Regions from separate parts of the Paenibacillus sp. FSL P4-0184 genome, predicted to be linked through region 2. Evidence: riboswitches for the same ligand, from Rfam matches in the RefSeq annotation. Region 2 holds a riboswitch; the other holds the start of a gene.
The links. Region 2 has a riboswitch for cyclic di-AMP ahead of MKY52_RS28760 (APC family permease). Riboswitches for the same ligand answer to the same signal wherever they lie in the genome.
Positions count from the first base shown of each region.

Region 1: it holds a riboswitch for cyclic di-AMP, as region 2 does, so the genes downstream of both, MKY52_RS08970 (3D domain-containing protein) here and MKY52_RS28760 (APC family permease) in region 2, are expected to answer to the same signal.

Region 1 covers NZ_JBBORN010000001.1:2,079,338-2,087,484, forward strand. The annotation lists gene purR (pur operon repressor) at 1-523, opposite strand, end outside; gene ispE (4-(cytidine 5'-diphospho)-2-C-methyl-D-erythritol kinase) at 600-1,454, opposite strand; gene MKY52_RS08945 (small, acid-soluble spore protein, alpha/beta type) at 1,595-1,771, opposite strand; gene veg (biofilm formation stimulator Veg) at 1,954-2,229, opposite strand; gene yabG (sporulation peptidase YabG) at 2,641-3,543, opposite strand; gene rsmA (16S rRNA (adenine(1518)-N(6)/adenine(1519)-N(6))-dimethyltransferase RsmA) at 3,615-4,499, opposite strand; gene rnmV (ribonuclease M5) at 4,496-5,047, opposite strand; gene MKY52_RS08970 (3D domain-containing protein) at 5,224-6,387, opposite strand; cyclic di-AMP (ydaO/yuaA leader) riboswitch at 6,669-6,898, opposite strand; gene MKY52_RS08975 (TatD family hydrolase) at 7,096-7,866, opposite strand; gene MKY52_RS08980 (HD domain-containing protein) at 7,978-8,147, opposite strand, start outside.
Region 2 covers NZ_JBBORN010000002.1:1,561,958-1,570,104, forward strand. The annotation lists gene murB (UDP-N-acetylmuramate dehydrogenase) at 1-352, opposite strand, end outside; gene MKY52_RS28740 (ABC transporter ATP-binding protein) at 504-1,304, opposite strand; gene MKY52_RS28745 (FecCD family ABC transporter permease) at 1,380-2,414, opposite strand; gene MKY52_RS28750 (FecCD family ABC transporter permease) at 2,414-3,469, opposite strand; gene MKY52_RS28755 (ABC transporter substrate-binding protein) at 3,691-4,698, opposite strand; gene MKY52_RS28760 (APC family permease) at 4,900-6,717, opposite strand; cyclic di-AMP (ydaO/yuaA leader) riboswitch at 6,841-6,999, opposite strand; gene MKY52_RS28765 (disulfide oxidoreductase) at 7,197-7,661, opposite strand; gene MKY52_RS28770 (DsbA family protein) at 7,658-8,147, opposite strand, start outside.

The sequences.
Region 1 (8,147 bases), on a different contig from region 2:
TAATGCTTACTGCTGAGCCTTCTGTAACCTGATGATCACGTCGTACCAGCACTACTGGCAAGCCGAGCTGTGCTGCCGTTGCATAGGCTAGCGGAATCCCTTTAGTTTCTACTGTCATCACCACATCGATTTCCGATCCATAAAAGGCCGTTGCGATGATTTTCCCTGCTTGCTCCATCAAAGATGGCAGTCCAAGCAGGTCCGACATATACAAATAACCACCAGGCAATATCCGATCTGTCTGTTCCAGCTGCACACATAAACGTTTAACAAAAGAGAGCGCCATTTCTTTAGGCATCACAGGAATATAACGTACTCCACCTGCTGCACCGGCTAAGGTCTGAAGCTCTCCAATGCCCTCACCTTCAAATACTTCTTTTATGATCGCCAAATCTTCACTGATGGAGGACTTAGCCGCTCCATACCGATCGGCAAATATAGACAGCGGCAGTAGGTCATGTGGCCGCTCAAGTAAAAACTGAGTCATGTCTACCAAACGTTGGCTTCTTTTTAATTTCTTCACGGAATGCTCCTCGCCAAAACCGAATATTTTATGAAAAATATATCACTTTTGTACGGGTTTACACAAGAGAAGCATACTAATTGAGTGATCTCACTGCATAGACTTCCTTGCAGAACCCTCGCAGTCCATTATAAATTCTTGCTACTTTAGACTGCTTGGACACTAAACCGAACACTGTAGGACCGCTGCCGGACATTAACACTCCGTCTGCTCCGAGCTTAACCATCGCCTCTTTGAGCTGCTGGACCTCTGGATGCAGCTTTAGGGTAACATCCTCAAGCACATTGCCCAGATGATTACACACGCCCCCAAAATCTCCAGCTTCGATCGCGTCCTGCATCTTTCGAGCCGAAGGATGAACAGCTATATTATTGCTCCGCACACGTCCGTATACTTCCGCAGTCGATACATTGATAGGTGGCTTAGCCAATACTACCCAGCATTGCGGAGGGTTCTTAATCGGCGTCAGCTTCTCGCCACGACCTGTTGCCAAGGCAGTGCCACCTGTAACGCAGAAAGGCACATCTGAGCCAAGCTCAGCGCCAAGCTCCTGCAGCTCCTGCGCAGGTATACCTAGGCGCCACAGTCGGTTCAGACCACGTAGGGTAGCCGCTGCATCACTGCTGCCGCCAGCCAGGCCAGCTGCCACCGGTATTCTTTTATCCAGATGGATATGTACACCACTCTTCACGTTATAACGCTCTTTAATAAGCCTAGCCGCCTGAAAGGCCAGGTTCTTCTCATCTAGAGGAATATAACCCGCTTGACTTGATATTATAATAGTATCCCTTGGCAGCTCAGACAGCTCTAAGCGGTCTGCTAGATCCACCATGGTCATAATCATTTCCACCTCATGAAAACCGTCAGCACGCTTGTGCAGCACATCCAGCATCAAATTAATTTTCGCTGGTGCCTTTTCATACATTTTCAAGGCGTTCACCCACCTTCAGCTTTTCCCGTAAAAACAACTTAACATATTATATGAAAAACTTCTAATGAAGTCCAATAATAAAAGGGTGTCGCCAGTTCGACGCACCCTTTTTCGTTAAATAATTGTTCACACGCTAAAGATTAAGATTTCCGGGCAGCCTCTTCAGCGAGCTGAATCGCTCTTTTTACCATATTACCTGCATCCTTCGCCCGTATTCCTCCCCAGCCTTCACGTTCCACAGTTTCGTAAAAACCAAGCTCCTTGGCTAACTCTGTCTTTAGTTCTTCCGACATCATGCCTCGTTTTCTGCGGCTCATTACGGAATTCCTCCCTTATGAAAGAAAATGATAAACCGATTGCTCAATTAGTATGCTTGCTTAGAACAAGGATCATTCACCGAATATTAACCGCCAAAAAAAAGAAACAGTCGTCCTTTATGAAGGAGAACCGTTTCTGATAAAATAAAAAACAGCCTCCAAAGGAAGCTGCCCGTGAAACATTAAGCTTTAATATACATAATCCGCATCTGCCCATCGTCTTCACATACTGTGATTTCCACAGATTCAGTAAGGATATCGGCATAGCTATAGGAGACTCGCTTGAATGTTTGCTGCTCCTGATCCAGTTTGACAATAAATACAGAAGGGTACGTTTCTTCCAGGACACCGGTGCGTTCTACGGTTTTACGACGACCTCCGTTTGCACGCAACGTGATCTTATGACCGACGTGAGCTTCGAGACTGCGTTTGATTTCCAACAGCGCGTTATTAGCCATTGCCTGACGACCACCTCTTTTCTTGTCCATTATACAACTTCCCCAGGTGTTTGTCAAAGCAAATAAATAATTATAGATGATGAATATTTGGTTGTCAACGGAATTTTTTTGCGGAGAATCAGAGGCGAACTAATAGCCTTGTTATCTGTAATAGGTTTACCACAAAGCAAGAAAAATAACATTGTCGATCTTTAAAGATAACTACCATTTCACACAAGCATAATTGCCTTTGGCGTCCCTATAAGGACGGTTAGCGTTTATGCGGGAAATATAAGGATAATGTATAGCGTGAAACTTATACTTTCTTATATAAAAAAAGGGTTAAGCTCATCGCTCACCCTTTCTTCGCGTTACTCTATTCGGCCACTCCAAATTACCTATTAGCTTTGAAAATAGACCAGTACCTGTCGATTAAATTGCGGAAGGTGTCACTTTTAGTGCTGACAGATTCTGCAGACGCGGCATCCCAATACGGAAGCTGCCACGGGTCTCAATACCGCCTATTCCCTGATTACCACTAATGGTGTTGTTCAAAACCTCACTCAGATTCACCGTATCCCTAATGGGCGTGAACGACGATTTTGCCGCTACATAAACTGGGTCTAAGGCATGGATCAATATCCGTCCAGGAGAACTGGCGAAGTTCGCCCCTGCCCCCAGCAGTGCCTCAAAATGTGACTGACAAGCACCTGCAACAATCGTCAACGCATCAAAATTTCGCTCATAATCCCTAGCTACCCTAATAGCAGCTACGAAGTTTTGCGAATTTTTATAGCTGCTCAGACTGTGAAGATCGTAAGTATGCTGTTGCTTCAGCACCCCGTCATGACCGGTAATCACCACAATATCTGGACGCACGCGGGGCAGCAGCCGGTATAAAGTGTCAGCCATTGCGGACTCATGAACATGATGACCTTCAGCAGGGATCCGCAATTGCTCGTATAAGCTAAGGCTCTTATTCAAATACGCTGGATCGCCATCCAGATGCAGTACTTTCCCCGGTACTTCAAAATAAGCAGCTTCCTTGGGCGATGGAGCCCATGCTCCTTCTGATAGAGCGCTCCCGCTCCGCTGACTTTGCTCCTGTCGGTCTTTCCGCAGCTGTGTCAGTGATTCATTCGCTTTAATCTGTGCCTGCTGTCCTCGTTCCGTAATTCGGGTAGGAGGCACTTGAACCAAGTCATTCAGAGGAGAATCCGCCAACAGACGGAAATCTGTGCCTTTAATGACGGCTCTGTCCTGCACAATATGATCTACACGAAAAGTCAAATCTCCGCCATAAGATTTACGAACGACCAAGTCTCCTAAATTCATTACAACCACCACCTCTACCCCATCGTATGGGCAAAGGCCTCAGTTGGTTCATAACTAGCTATGTTTTTAGCTTATTCAATTCCAGCAGCTAACAGAACACCGCTCAATCGGGCGTATTCTTCTAGACTTAACGTTTCTCCACGACGTGTTGGTTCAATACCAGCTTCTGCGAGTAAAGCCTCCAGACGCTCACGTCCCTCTTCAGGGAAGTAACGAGCTTTGAGATTGTTAGCAATCGTCTTGCGACGCTGTGTGAAAGAAGCTTGGACTACCTCAAAGAAGTGCTTCTCACTCTCAACTTCTACCGGTGGACGCTCTCTTACCTTTAGACGGATTACAGCGGACTCCACATTAGGTTGAGGAATGAACACCGTACGCGGCACAATGCAGACGAGCTCAGGCTCGCTGTAGTACTGCACGGCAATGCTAAGGCTCCCATATTCCTTTCCTCCCGGAGAAGCAGCCATACGCTCCGCAACCTCTTTCTGAATCATTACAACGATGTTATCAAGCGGAAGCTTCTCTTCGAGCAGCTTCATCAGAATCGGAGTAGTTACATAATACGGCAGATTGGCAACTACACTTACCTTGTTCACGGATGCAAAATCTTCTTTGAACAGCTCCTGCAGATTTACATTCAGAACATCATCATTACGAACCTTTACATGCGGATAAGGGGAAAGTACGTCCCTTAAAATAGGAATCAGCCTACGGTCGATCTCCACAGCAGTCACCGCACCGGCGGTTAGCGCCAAACGCTCCGTCAGGGCACCAATCCCAGGACCGATTTCCAATGCCCCTGATTCACTATCTAGCCCAGCAGCGTCAACAATCTTGTCCAATATATTTTGATCAATCAAAAAATTCTGTCCTAAGCTCTTCTTGAACTTGAATCCATAACGTTGAATAATTTCTTTCGTCCGTTTTGGAGTCGAAATTTCCTCTCTACCACTCATGAAGTAATGCCCCCCTGATCAATTTGGGCGAGAGCTCCGGCAAATTCCTCCCGCGTAATTCCAAACATCGCCAGCCGCTTGTACAGCTGCTTGCCATTACAATATCCGATTCCAAGCAAATTACCAAGTGCCATACGTCTTTCAGCTGCCCGAGGATGTACAAGCATTCCAGCGGCCATTAGATCATCAAGTCCAATTAAAGCAGGTGCACCTTCAAAAGAGGTATGTACATTCCGCAGCGCATGACGAATCGCCTCTGGAGAAGCGTTCTCCACACCAATATCTCCCTTGCGGGTTGCGTCCTTCTCCGGAATGAAGGCATGCTTACAGCCCGGAACCTTTGCGGACACAATCTTACGAATTCGTTCACCCGCGTGATCCGGGTCAGTAAGGATAATCACTCCTCTACGCTCCATAGCAAGCGCGATCTTCGCAATTACGGTCCGGTCTACAGCCGAGCCCCCTGTTTCGATCGTATCTGCTTCTACAGCGCGTTTAACAGCGACGGTATCACTCTTACCTTCAACGACAATTAATTCCTTAATCATATCTCTTGACTCCTTCCAAAAAAAGCAAAAAAGAAGAGGTTTCGCTCCTCTTCTTTTGGTTAAAGAATGTATAAGTGATGAGCGGTTGCTCTGCGATCAACGAAATGATCATCTGGCGTTCCTTAACGGTTATCATCACTATAGCTTATCAAAGAATAATTTGCAAAAGCTTCAGCCTAGTTTAACTCCGGCTTCACAGGTCCAATCACATAAACGGTACGCGATTTACGACCGAAATTACGGACATGGCTCAGTGAATCGTAATAGACATCTACTTTATTGCCTTTAATGGCACCGCCAGTATCTTCTGCTCGGCGGAATCCTAGCCCCTCGATATATACCCACCAGCCAATAGGGATTACATTCGGGTCTACCGCAATTGTACGACCTTCCGTTACGCGTGTTCCGGAGGCAGTTTTGGTACCAATACCTGGCTCTTCTGATGAATAAGCTGTCATGGAGACGTTCTTAATCATCTTCTTGTACTCAAAGTCTACGCCAGCCTTGCTAGTGACGTTATTAGTCTTGGCGCTAACCTTAGCCGTTTTTGAAGTGGTGTTTGATTTGGAAGTTGTTGTAGTCTTAGCTACAGCCGGCTTAGGAAGTGCTTTGGTACCAACGGCAATAATCTTATCTTTCGTTACCGTTTGTACTTCCTTACCAATCATGCGCATAGAGGCCAGTTCTCCGTCTTGGTAGATCTTTTCAATATGCTGAATCATGACGCCTGGTTTGCCTGCCTGTGCCACTCTAACTGTTCCCACAGTAAGGGAGGGGTCTGCTGTCTTGATGACTCTGAAGGGTAAGTTAGTTGATCGCTGTACAGTCTGTTTGTTGATGCGAACAATCTTAACCTCCATGTTTGCAGAAATGGTGGTGTCTAACGAAGGGAAAATCTTATCATGACCTTCTAGGGTAATGCCCATTTTCTCAATTGCTTTACCAATTGTGTCTTCGGTCGTATATAACGTTTTTGTTGCTCCATCCGCAGTAAGACTAATTTTCTGCGCACGATTGATAACGACACGGTCACCGTCTTTTATTTCATCACTCAGTCCTAAAGATAGTTCATCATGCGGCTGCAGCGAAATTTGCTCTTTCTCCAACACATCACCAAGAAGCGCTTCTCGCGTTTCAAGCGTCTGTGTTTGCCCGTCTATTACTAAAAATAATTGTTTGTTACTTTGACCGTGTACGTACAGCAGAATAAGTAGCGCGATAGCGACTGAAATCACGCCTGCAAGTAAAAGTACGCGAGTATTTACTTGCTCCCACCGTAATGCGAAAGACCTGCTGGATGACTGCGAATCATGGGATACTTCTGGTTGGAATACGCCCATTCTCTCCATCCTCCTTACATAGCCCCGTCGTCAATTGTATATCATGAGGACTGAATTCCTTTGACGAAACTATTTGAGATTGTCACAGGACACGCACGTAATAACTTAGCGTCTCCTGCTCATGGATCGCCTGCTCGGCACAGCTACTCCCACCCCTGTTATATAACAGTATGTGGGCAACATTCTATTTATTCAAAAATAAAAAAGCCTAAAAAGAGTTCAACTGAGGACTCTTTCGTGGCTTCTCCAATATCAGAATAGAGAATGCTTGTGCACGAGGTTGCCTCTCTTACTTGCGCTTACGGGGTTAGCTGTCGGGTTCGGACGAAAGAGAGACGCCCTATTTCAGGTCACCCGCTCATGGCGGTTGCCCTTAAATTCACCCCAAAGACCACGTAAAGAAATCAAATACTGTCCTACGGCACGTCTAAACCGTATTTAAAATACAGGCATGCGGCAGGTCAATATTGGTTCCCCCGTTCTCCATACGGAGACTCAGCGAGACGATCCATGAATCAATGGCTGTCACTATAACACAGCTCACATCACTGAAAAGATGATATCCTGTTTTGATGCATGTTGTAAAGGACGATTCAACCACGTTTACGCAAAAATATGGTTAAAATATTGTAATATTCAGCCGTTTTTATATTAAAAAAGTTTAATATATCGGCCATTCTCTATTTTTCGCCTGTTTTGCTCCCGTTTTCACTGAATCCCAAATCGTTCCAGTGCGTTCGCATACGTTATTTTAGCCAATTCTTCCCATGTTAACCCTTTAATTTCAGCTGCTGCCTCTGCTACAAGCTTCACATGAGCGCTCACATTTCGCTTCCCGCGGAAGGGGTGTGGAGTCAAATATGGAGCATCGGTTTCGATCAATAATCGGTCTAGTGGGGTCTGCGCAAGCACTTCTTTTGGCACTCTTGCATTTTTGAACGTAATGGGTCCTCCAAAGGATAAATGAAAACCAAGATTCAAGCACATTTTAGCTGTTTCCCAGCTTCCTGAGAACGAGTGCATCACGCCTCCAACCTCATTTGCTTTTTCCTCCCGTAAAATCCGTACAACATCCTCATGGGCATCACGATCATGAATACAAATCGGCATATTTAGTTCACGGGCTAGTCCAATTTGCTTGCGAAAAACTTCATGTTGCACATCCTTGGGAGAAGTATCCCAGTAATAATCCAGTCCGATTTCACCAATAGCCACTACTTTTTTATGACTGCATAGAGAAGCAATCCAATCGAGATCTCCTTCTTTCATATCAATCGCATCCTGAGGATGCCAACCCACTGCCGCATAAATATAATCATAAGATTCCGCCAGCTTCATCGTTGAGGGAATCGTCTCCCGATTAAATCCGATATTAATCATCTTGCTAACTCCTGCTTCTACAGCACGAGCGATAACTTCTTCGCGATCCTCGTCGAATTGAGGTGCATCCAGATGCGTATGTGTGTCAAACAGAAACATTTTAACCCTCACTCCTTGTTCTTTTTTAAATATAAGACAATATAAGTTTCAAGCTATCCGTTATATCTTATATTTCTACTCTTCTTGTCAAAAATCCCATATTTTCTTGTATTATTTTGCAAAAATCTCTGCAATAGAACCAGGCAATCGAGTATTTCTCAACTTATCCTGAGGAAAATAAAGATGATATCTTCCACGGTGAATGCCGCTAATAGAACGCACAATATCCGACACCTCTGAAATTTCCCGCAGATGATCATGCCGATCAAGCAGCAGAATTT
Region 2 (8,147 bases):
CCATATCCAGCGCATATCTGGAAACATCAATAATCTTAGCGCCGCACTCCGCATATAAGAGATTGTCTCGAATCCCCACATCCGTTAGTCCTGCCGTTTGCAGAACTATTCCACGCACACCTCCATCACGGATAATCACATTGGAGCCGTTCCCAAGTACCGTAAGGTTTATCCCATTCTGTTCCGCATATGTAACGATCTTTTGAATTTCCTCATAAGTAGCTGGTGCTGCCAAAATATCAGCTTTACCGCCCATTTTGGTATACACGTGATCTTTTAAGTTCTCATGACTCTTCACAATCCCTGCAGTCATTAGCTGCTCTAGGTCATTTTGAATTTTGTCAATATTCATGTTTCATGCTCCTTTAACCATGTATAAATGATGGTCCTTGATCTATTTTTAGTAGTGGTATCATGGATTTGTAGGCAACCACAACTGTAACAACGAACAGGCTCCCTTGTCAATGACGGGAGCCTGTTCGTTGTATGATTTTCAATTATGATTACACAGCTTTGTATGCAGCAAGCTCGTAAGGAAGGCACAGCGGCACACCGGTGCGTGGATCTGGAACAATATCTGCCTCAATTCCAAACACTTCCCGCAGTACATCTGGTGTCATAACTTCAGTAGGTGAGCCTTCACTAACCACAGTACCGGATTTAATAGCTACCATATGCTGTGCATAACGAGTAGCATGATTCAAATCATGCACGACCATGATAATGGTACGGCCTTCTTCCTCATTCAGCTTTTGCAGAAGCTGTAGAACTTCAAGCTGGTGAGCCATATCTAGAAATGTTGTTGGTTCGTCCAAGAATAGAATGTCAGTTTCTTGCGCCAATGCCATAGCGATCCAAGCACGCTGACGTTGTCCTCCAGATAAGCGGTCAATCGGACGGTCATGGAAAGGCTCCATACCTGTAACAGTGATTGCGTTGGAGATAATGCTGCGATCCTCTGCTGTCATTGTGCCAAATCCTTTTTGATGCGGGAAACGGCCATAGCTGACAAGTTCAGAGACCGTTAGTCCGTCTGGAGCCGTTGGGTTTTGCGGTAAGATCGCAAGCTGACGAGCTACCTCTTTCGTTGAAAAGTTATGGATCGATTTACCGTCCAACATTACACTGCCGCTCTTAGGCTTCATGATCCGGGCCATTGTTTTAAGAATTGTAGATTTACCAGAACCGTTAGCGCCCACTAGTGCGGTTATTTTTCCCGTAGGGATAGTTAAGTTCAACCCTTTAACAATTGTAGCCTCTGCATACCCAATACTTAACTCTTCTGTGTTCAAACGTTCTGACATGTTAACAACTCCTTAAAAGTTTTATGGAGCTATGCTCCTAGAATGAACTACATAGTAAAACTCGCTTCGTACGCATTATGCTTTCGATTTGGCGAGTAAATATAAAAAGTAAGGTGCACCAATGATCGCAACCACGATGCCTGTTGGAACTTCTGCAGGCTGTAACACCCATCTGCCGATAGTATCAGCAGTAATCATAAGAAGCGCCCCTGTCAACGCACTAGCGGGCAATAATACCTGATGACGGGGTCCCACAAGCTTGCGGGCAAGATGTGGTGCAATTAGGCCGACAAAGCCAATTCCTCCACTTACAGCAACGCAGGAGCCGGCAAGCGCAACTGCTGTCACTAGAAGGAGAATACGTTCCTTCTCCACTCGCATTCCAAGTCCTACTGAAGTATGTTCCCCTAGATTCAATACATTAAGAATACGGGCTTTATAGAAGGCGAACGGTAACAGAATCGCTATCCAAGGTAGCAGAGCAAGTACGAATCTCCAATCGCCACCCCATATTTTCCCGGCGATCCAAGTCGCTACAAACTGATAATTATTAGGATCAAGCCGAAGTGCCAACACCAGCTGGCAAGCGTTAATTCCGGCAGCGACTGCAATCCCGATAAGGATCAACCTTGTTGGAGATAGACCATCTGCTTTTCTATAAGCCAGAATATAGATTAAAGCGGCGGTTAAGCTAGCCCCTCCAAGCGCTAAGAGCGGCAAGACAAATACCGGAGCTGCTGTTGTAGCCGGAAAAAACGAGATAAAAATGATTACCGCAAAACCAGCACCCGCACTTATGCCCAGCGTAGCCGGTTCGGCAAGTGCATTTCTTGCGAGACTTTGTAAAATACAGCCTGACACTGCAAAGCCCGCTCCAACCAACAATGAAATTACGATGCGAGGTAATCTAAAATCAAATAAAATAAGCTTTTGCTGATGAGTTCCATCACCCAGCAGTGTATGTAGTACCTCCCGTGGGGATAGACGCATAAATCCTGTATTCATACTGACAATAAAAACAACAACGATCAATATGGCAAGGAGCGATAACACTGTAATAGCACGTGTACGGCGTTCATTATCATTGGGAGAAAGGGTTGTTCTGTGCATTACAGCTCCCCCTTCCGCTTACTCGCTAAGTAAATAAAGAAAGGTACACCGATGATGGCAATTAATGCGCCTAGCGGCGTCTCATAAGGGGCATTTATCATTCTAGCGGCGATATCCGCAAAGATGATCAATAAGCTCCCAAGAACTGCCGAGCAAGGAATGATCCAGCGATAATCTACTCCAACGAAATAACGTGCTACATGTGGAATAATTAGTCCTATAAAAGCAATCGGGCCAACCATCGAGACTGCACTTCCGGCAAGTACTACTACAACAATCATACATGCCAACTGTACTACTTTTGTCCGCTGCCCCAGACCAACTGCAACTTCTCTTCCTAAGCTGAGCAAGGTGACAGACCGCGCTAACATCATCGCTGCGATTAATGCCACGAACACCCAAGGGAAGATAATCTTGATCTGAGTCCAGCTTGCCCCACCCATTCCGCCAGCCAACCAGAAGGCTATATCCTGGGATAAGTTAAAAAGAATAGCTATGCCCTGACTAACAGCAACCAGTAGTGCACTAACCGCGGAACCTGCCAGCGTCAAACGTAAAGGGGTAAGGCCATTAAAAGATAGCGACCCGATTCCAAATACGATAAAAGACGCTATAGCAGCACCTATAAAACAAAACAACATAAGTGAAGTAAATGAGATCGAAGGTGCAAAAGCAAAAACTGTGGCCAGCGCTACACCTGCTCCCGCATTCAAGCCTAACAGACCTGAATCCGCAAGAGGGTTCCTTGTCATCCCCTGCATGATTGCCCCTGCTACAGCGAAGCAAGCACCGACCAAAGCACCTGCTATCGCGCGGGGAAATCGCAGTTCTCTTATCACCTGATGTTTTTGTATATCTGGATTGAAATGAAATATTGCTTCCCATACCGTAGCTAGCTTGATATCTGCCGCACCAACTGAGACCGAAAGTGCCAGTCCAAAGGCAATGGCAGCGAGTCCAATCACTAGAATACCCATCGCAGCTGCCGGTCGGGTATGTAGAGCTTTTTTTGTGTCATTTTTATTACGATGTGCGAAATCTGAGGGTGAAACCATGAGTCGTCTCCTTAATCGATAGTTACAATGGTCTATATGATAACAACAATCATTCTCATTATCGCAAAAAAAATTAAGTTGTACAATTGTAGGAGTTATTTTTCAGTAATACAGGAATGGTTTATAAAAAAATGGTGCAGATCTAAGTATCCTAAGATACTTGATCTGCACGCCCTTCCCCACCCAAATGATCAGTCTCATTCATGGTGAATTACGACTCTTTATTTCACAAAACTTTTTAACACATCGTCAATAATTTTGTCACCAGCGTTCGCACCACTGTATAGCCAACTGCTTGTTGAGCTCATTTCATGCACATTTCCAGCTTTCACAGCCGGGATGCCTTTCCAAATTGCACTGTCCAGAATCTCCGAACCCTCAGTCTTATCACTATTTACAAGGATAATATGATCTGCTGTCAGCTCAGAAAGCTTCTCTAGCGAAATTGGATTCCAAGTAGCTCTTGTACCAACAGGAATTTCTGTTACTAAGTTAGGCAGCTTTACACCAAGGTCTGTATATAATACAGCACCACTGCTGCGGGTTTCGTCTACAATATAGAAGTTCTTTTGTACCAACCATAAAATCGCCACGGACTCTTCTCCAATAGCTCCTTTAAGCTTTTCTTTCGCTGCAGCCGCCTTGTCTTCATAATCTTTAATGGCTTTCTCTGCTTCAGGGGTCTTGTTCAGAATTTCACCAATCTTGAGTAGCGATTTACGCCAATCTTGATTTAGCTTATCCCCAATCACATAAGTCGGTGCAATCTTATTCAGTTGGTCATAGATACCATTCTGTACAGATGACTCCGACGGGATGAGGATAAGATCCGGAGCGAAGCTGGTTACTGCCTCGAGCGGAAGATCGTAGCTGATCGTAGGAACATCCTTCAATTCAGTGGACAGATAATCTTGAATACCATTAGTCACTGACCATTGCGCTACTGGAGTCACACCTAGAGTTACCAAAGCATCCTCCAAATAAGAACCCAGTACACGCCCAGGATTAGCTGGAATCGTTACTTCATGTCCCATTGCATCCGTTAACGTCTTAGGAGCTGTAGGAGCTTCTGTAGCTTCAGCAGTAGGTGCCGTCGTTGGCTCTGTTCCTGCGTTTGAAGCGTTACCGGGATTATTATTACCGCAAGCGGATAAGAATAGCACCATCACCATTAATCCGACCATCGTTAATTTCATGCTTCCAAATCTTTTTCTGTTAAACAAAAACATTAAATACCCTCCTAGTGTGTACATCCTCTGTTATTCAAAGGTGTTGACTACCTCAGTCTCACTTTTAAATGATATTGATTCTCATTCTCTATGTCAACATATAAATTTTAAATTTTGTGGATTTGCAATAATTTCCTTCTTAAAAAGACAAAAAAGGCTATATTCCGAACGTTCCGGATATAGCCTCTCCTTAATGATCCATTATTTATTCAAATGATATGGGACAGTCGCAACTACAACATCTTTTGAATTCATTAGATACGAACGGATTAAAAAGCTGGTCTGATTATGAAGTACAGCTTGCCACCAATGCTTAGTTATAAACTGTGGAATCAGAATCGTGATATGATCCGTCGCTGCGGTCTTCCACTCCACTGTATCAATAAATTTCACTAACGGACGAATAATACTGCGATATCTGGAACGAAGTACAATCAGGCGTACACCTGGATTCCATTCCTCCCACCGTTGCTCCATTTTTTGAATGTCCTCTTCATCAAAGCCAACATACACGGCTACAACATTATCCGTTAGAGACTTGGCATAGCTGATGGAATGTAGTACAGCACGTGTTACACCCGCAACAGGAACAACAACTGTACTGCCCTTAATCAAAGGTTTATCTGTACTCGGGCATATACGAAGCTGATCTGCAGTGTTCAAATAGTGCTTGTGAATCCGGTGGAACACGAACATTACAGCAGGTAAGAAAATGAAAGCCATCCATACGCTTGAGAATTTAGTGATGATAAAAATAAGCGTAATCGTCAATGTTGTCAGCATACCGATGGTATTTACAACAAATCTTTTTTTCCATCCCGCTGGTTTTGTTTTAAACCAATGAACCATCATTCCTAGCTGTGACAATGTGAAAGGAATGAATACACCAACCGCATAAAGTGGAATCAAGCTTTCTGTATTTCCGTGGAATGCAGCTACAAGCACAGCAGACAGAACACCTAGAAAAATAATACCATTAGAGAAACCTAGACGGTCACCACGAACCATAAAAGCATGTGGCATATATTTATCTTTTGCAAACATAAATGCGAGCAGCGGGAACGCTGAGTAAGCCGTATTAGCCGCCAAGAACAAAATTACTGCTGTGATCCCTTGAATGAAAAAATATAAGGTTCCGCGGCCAAAGGTCGATTCAGCGATCTGAGAAACAACCGTTGCCTTTTCATCAGGCACTATGCCGTACCAATACGCCAGTAGTGTGATACCTGTAAACATAAATCCAAGTATAACCCCCATGACCATTAAGGTCTTGGCTGCGTTCTTTTCAGCTGGTGCTTTAAAGTTTGGAATGGCATTAGATACAGCCTCTACACCCGTAAGTGCCGAACAGCCAGAACTGAAGGCTTTTAATAGTAGAAACAAACTAACATTAGAAACAGCAGAGCCAATTTCCGGGACATTCGCATGTACGCCACCTGCTGCATATTTAATAACACCGGAGATAATCAAGACTACAATCGACACTACAAACAAATACACTGGAATTGCGATGAATGAAGCTGATTCTGTAACTCCGCGAAGATTAATCAAAGTAAGTAAAATAATAACTGATACTGCAATAAGAACGGTGTGATTATGAAGACTTGGAAAAGCCGATGTGATCGCATCCGTCCCTGCCGACGCACTAACAGCTACGGTCAGAATGTAATCCACTAACAAAGACCCTCCTGCTAAGAGCCCTGTCGGAACACCAAGATTACTCTTGGCAACGATGTAAGCTCCGCCTCCCTGAGGATAAGCGTAAATCGTCTGCCGATAGGATAAAATCAGGATGGCCAGCAGGCCCAATACGGCTAATGCAATTGGCAGGGAATACCAGATGGCAGTAAACCCCGCAGCCACCAGTACAATCAAAATTTGTTCCGTTCCGTAGGCTACAGACGAGAGCGCATCAGAAGACAGGACAGCCAGTGCTTTAACCTTGGATAACTTTTCATGATCGAGTTCGTTCGACTTCATCGGACGCCCGATCAATAGTCGTTTTACCTTGCTTACCATGGTGGATACAGTTCCTTTCTTTGGGAGCTGAAACGGAATTTCCGCGCGCTGTTTTCATTGGTGGATTTCATAAATGCAGACACTAAAAATAGCATACGGAAATGATCCGCATGCTATGCATGGTCATTATCCCACCTTTGCTTACGAGGTTAGCTGGCGGATTCGGGCTGTGGTTTAGCCCTACGGTATAAGTCTAATCGACCCATTCCGATTCACCCCATTGGCACATATGCCAAGTTTGGTTCCCCCGTTTTTCCTAAGAAAATTCAGCGCATATTCAACTTCTCACAAGGTCTAATATTAGTCTACAATGTGTATACAGTAAAGCGTTGAAAAAAATGAAAAAAGAATGAAAAAACATCCAGTAAGCGCAAATACAGCGTCTTATTGGATGCTCTCTTTCATTCTCTTCAATTATCCCTCTGGATCGTGTTTTTAATCACTTTTCACATTTTTTCGGATCCTTTAAAATTAAAAAATCAAAATCCTAAACTTTCCTCTGTATCTAACTCCATCACTTCTTCTTCCTTGCGTCCGTACCAAAGTAAAATGCTAATTAAAGCAAAAGCGATTAATGCAAGGAAAGGAATCGTCATGAATCCAAAAAAGTTCAAGTAATCCTTATTACAAGGAACACCAATTGTACAAGGAAGCACTTTACTTAACGCGGGAATCTTCTGCTCCGCATAATGATAGATCGAGATACTGCCACCAATCAAGCTTAGTGGAAGTACATATGGGATAATCCTTTTATCCCCTCGAAAGGTTGCAATTCCCAAGAGGAATAACTGAGGATACATAAAAATTCGCTGGAACCAGCAAAGCTTACAAGGTTCATATTTCAATACTTCGCTCAGATACAAGCTACCAGCAACAGCAACTAAAGAGACGAACCAGGCCAGATACAGGCAGTTACGCTTGCAAAAAGATAGGAACTTTGTCACTTTGCCTCCACAGCTTTTGCGGCGTCGTTAATCTCAGTTGAAATCGCTTCAATGTTAAATGGATCCGCAGTCATTACTCCATTGATATAAAGGGATGGTGTAGTCGTCACCCCAGCTTCACTAGCTAACTGCATACCCTTATTCAGCTCATCTGCATACGTACGATCTTTAATATCTTTACGAAGCAGTTCGTAATCGATAGCTAACTTCTCTTTCTCCGCAAGGCTTACTAAGAAATCTTCAGTCGCCCATTCTTCGCTCTCATCACCTTGCTGAGCATATACAGCATCATAGAACTTCCAGAATTCATCATGATTCTGATGGTAAACAGATAATGCAGCAAGTGAGGCAGTTTCAGAGTCTGGACCAACGAAAGCCATATTTACAAAGTAGAGCGCTGCTTTTCCCTCGTTGACAAAATCTTGAACAATTTTCGGTTTAACTGAAGTTGCAAATTGGGAACACGCTGGACATTTTAAGTCTCCA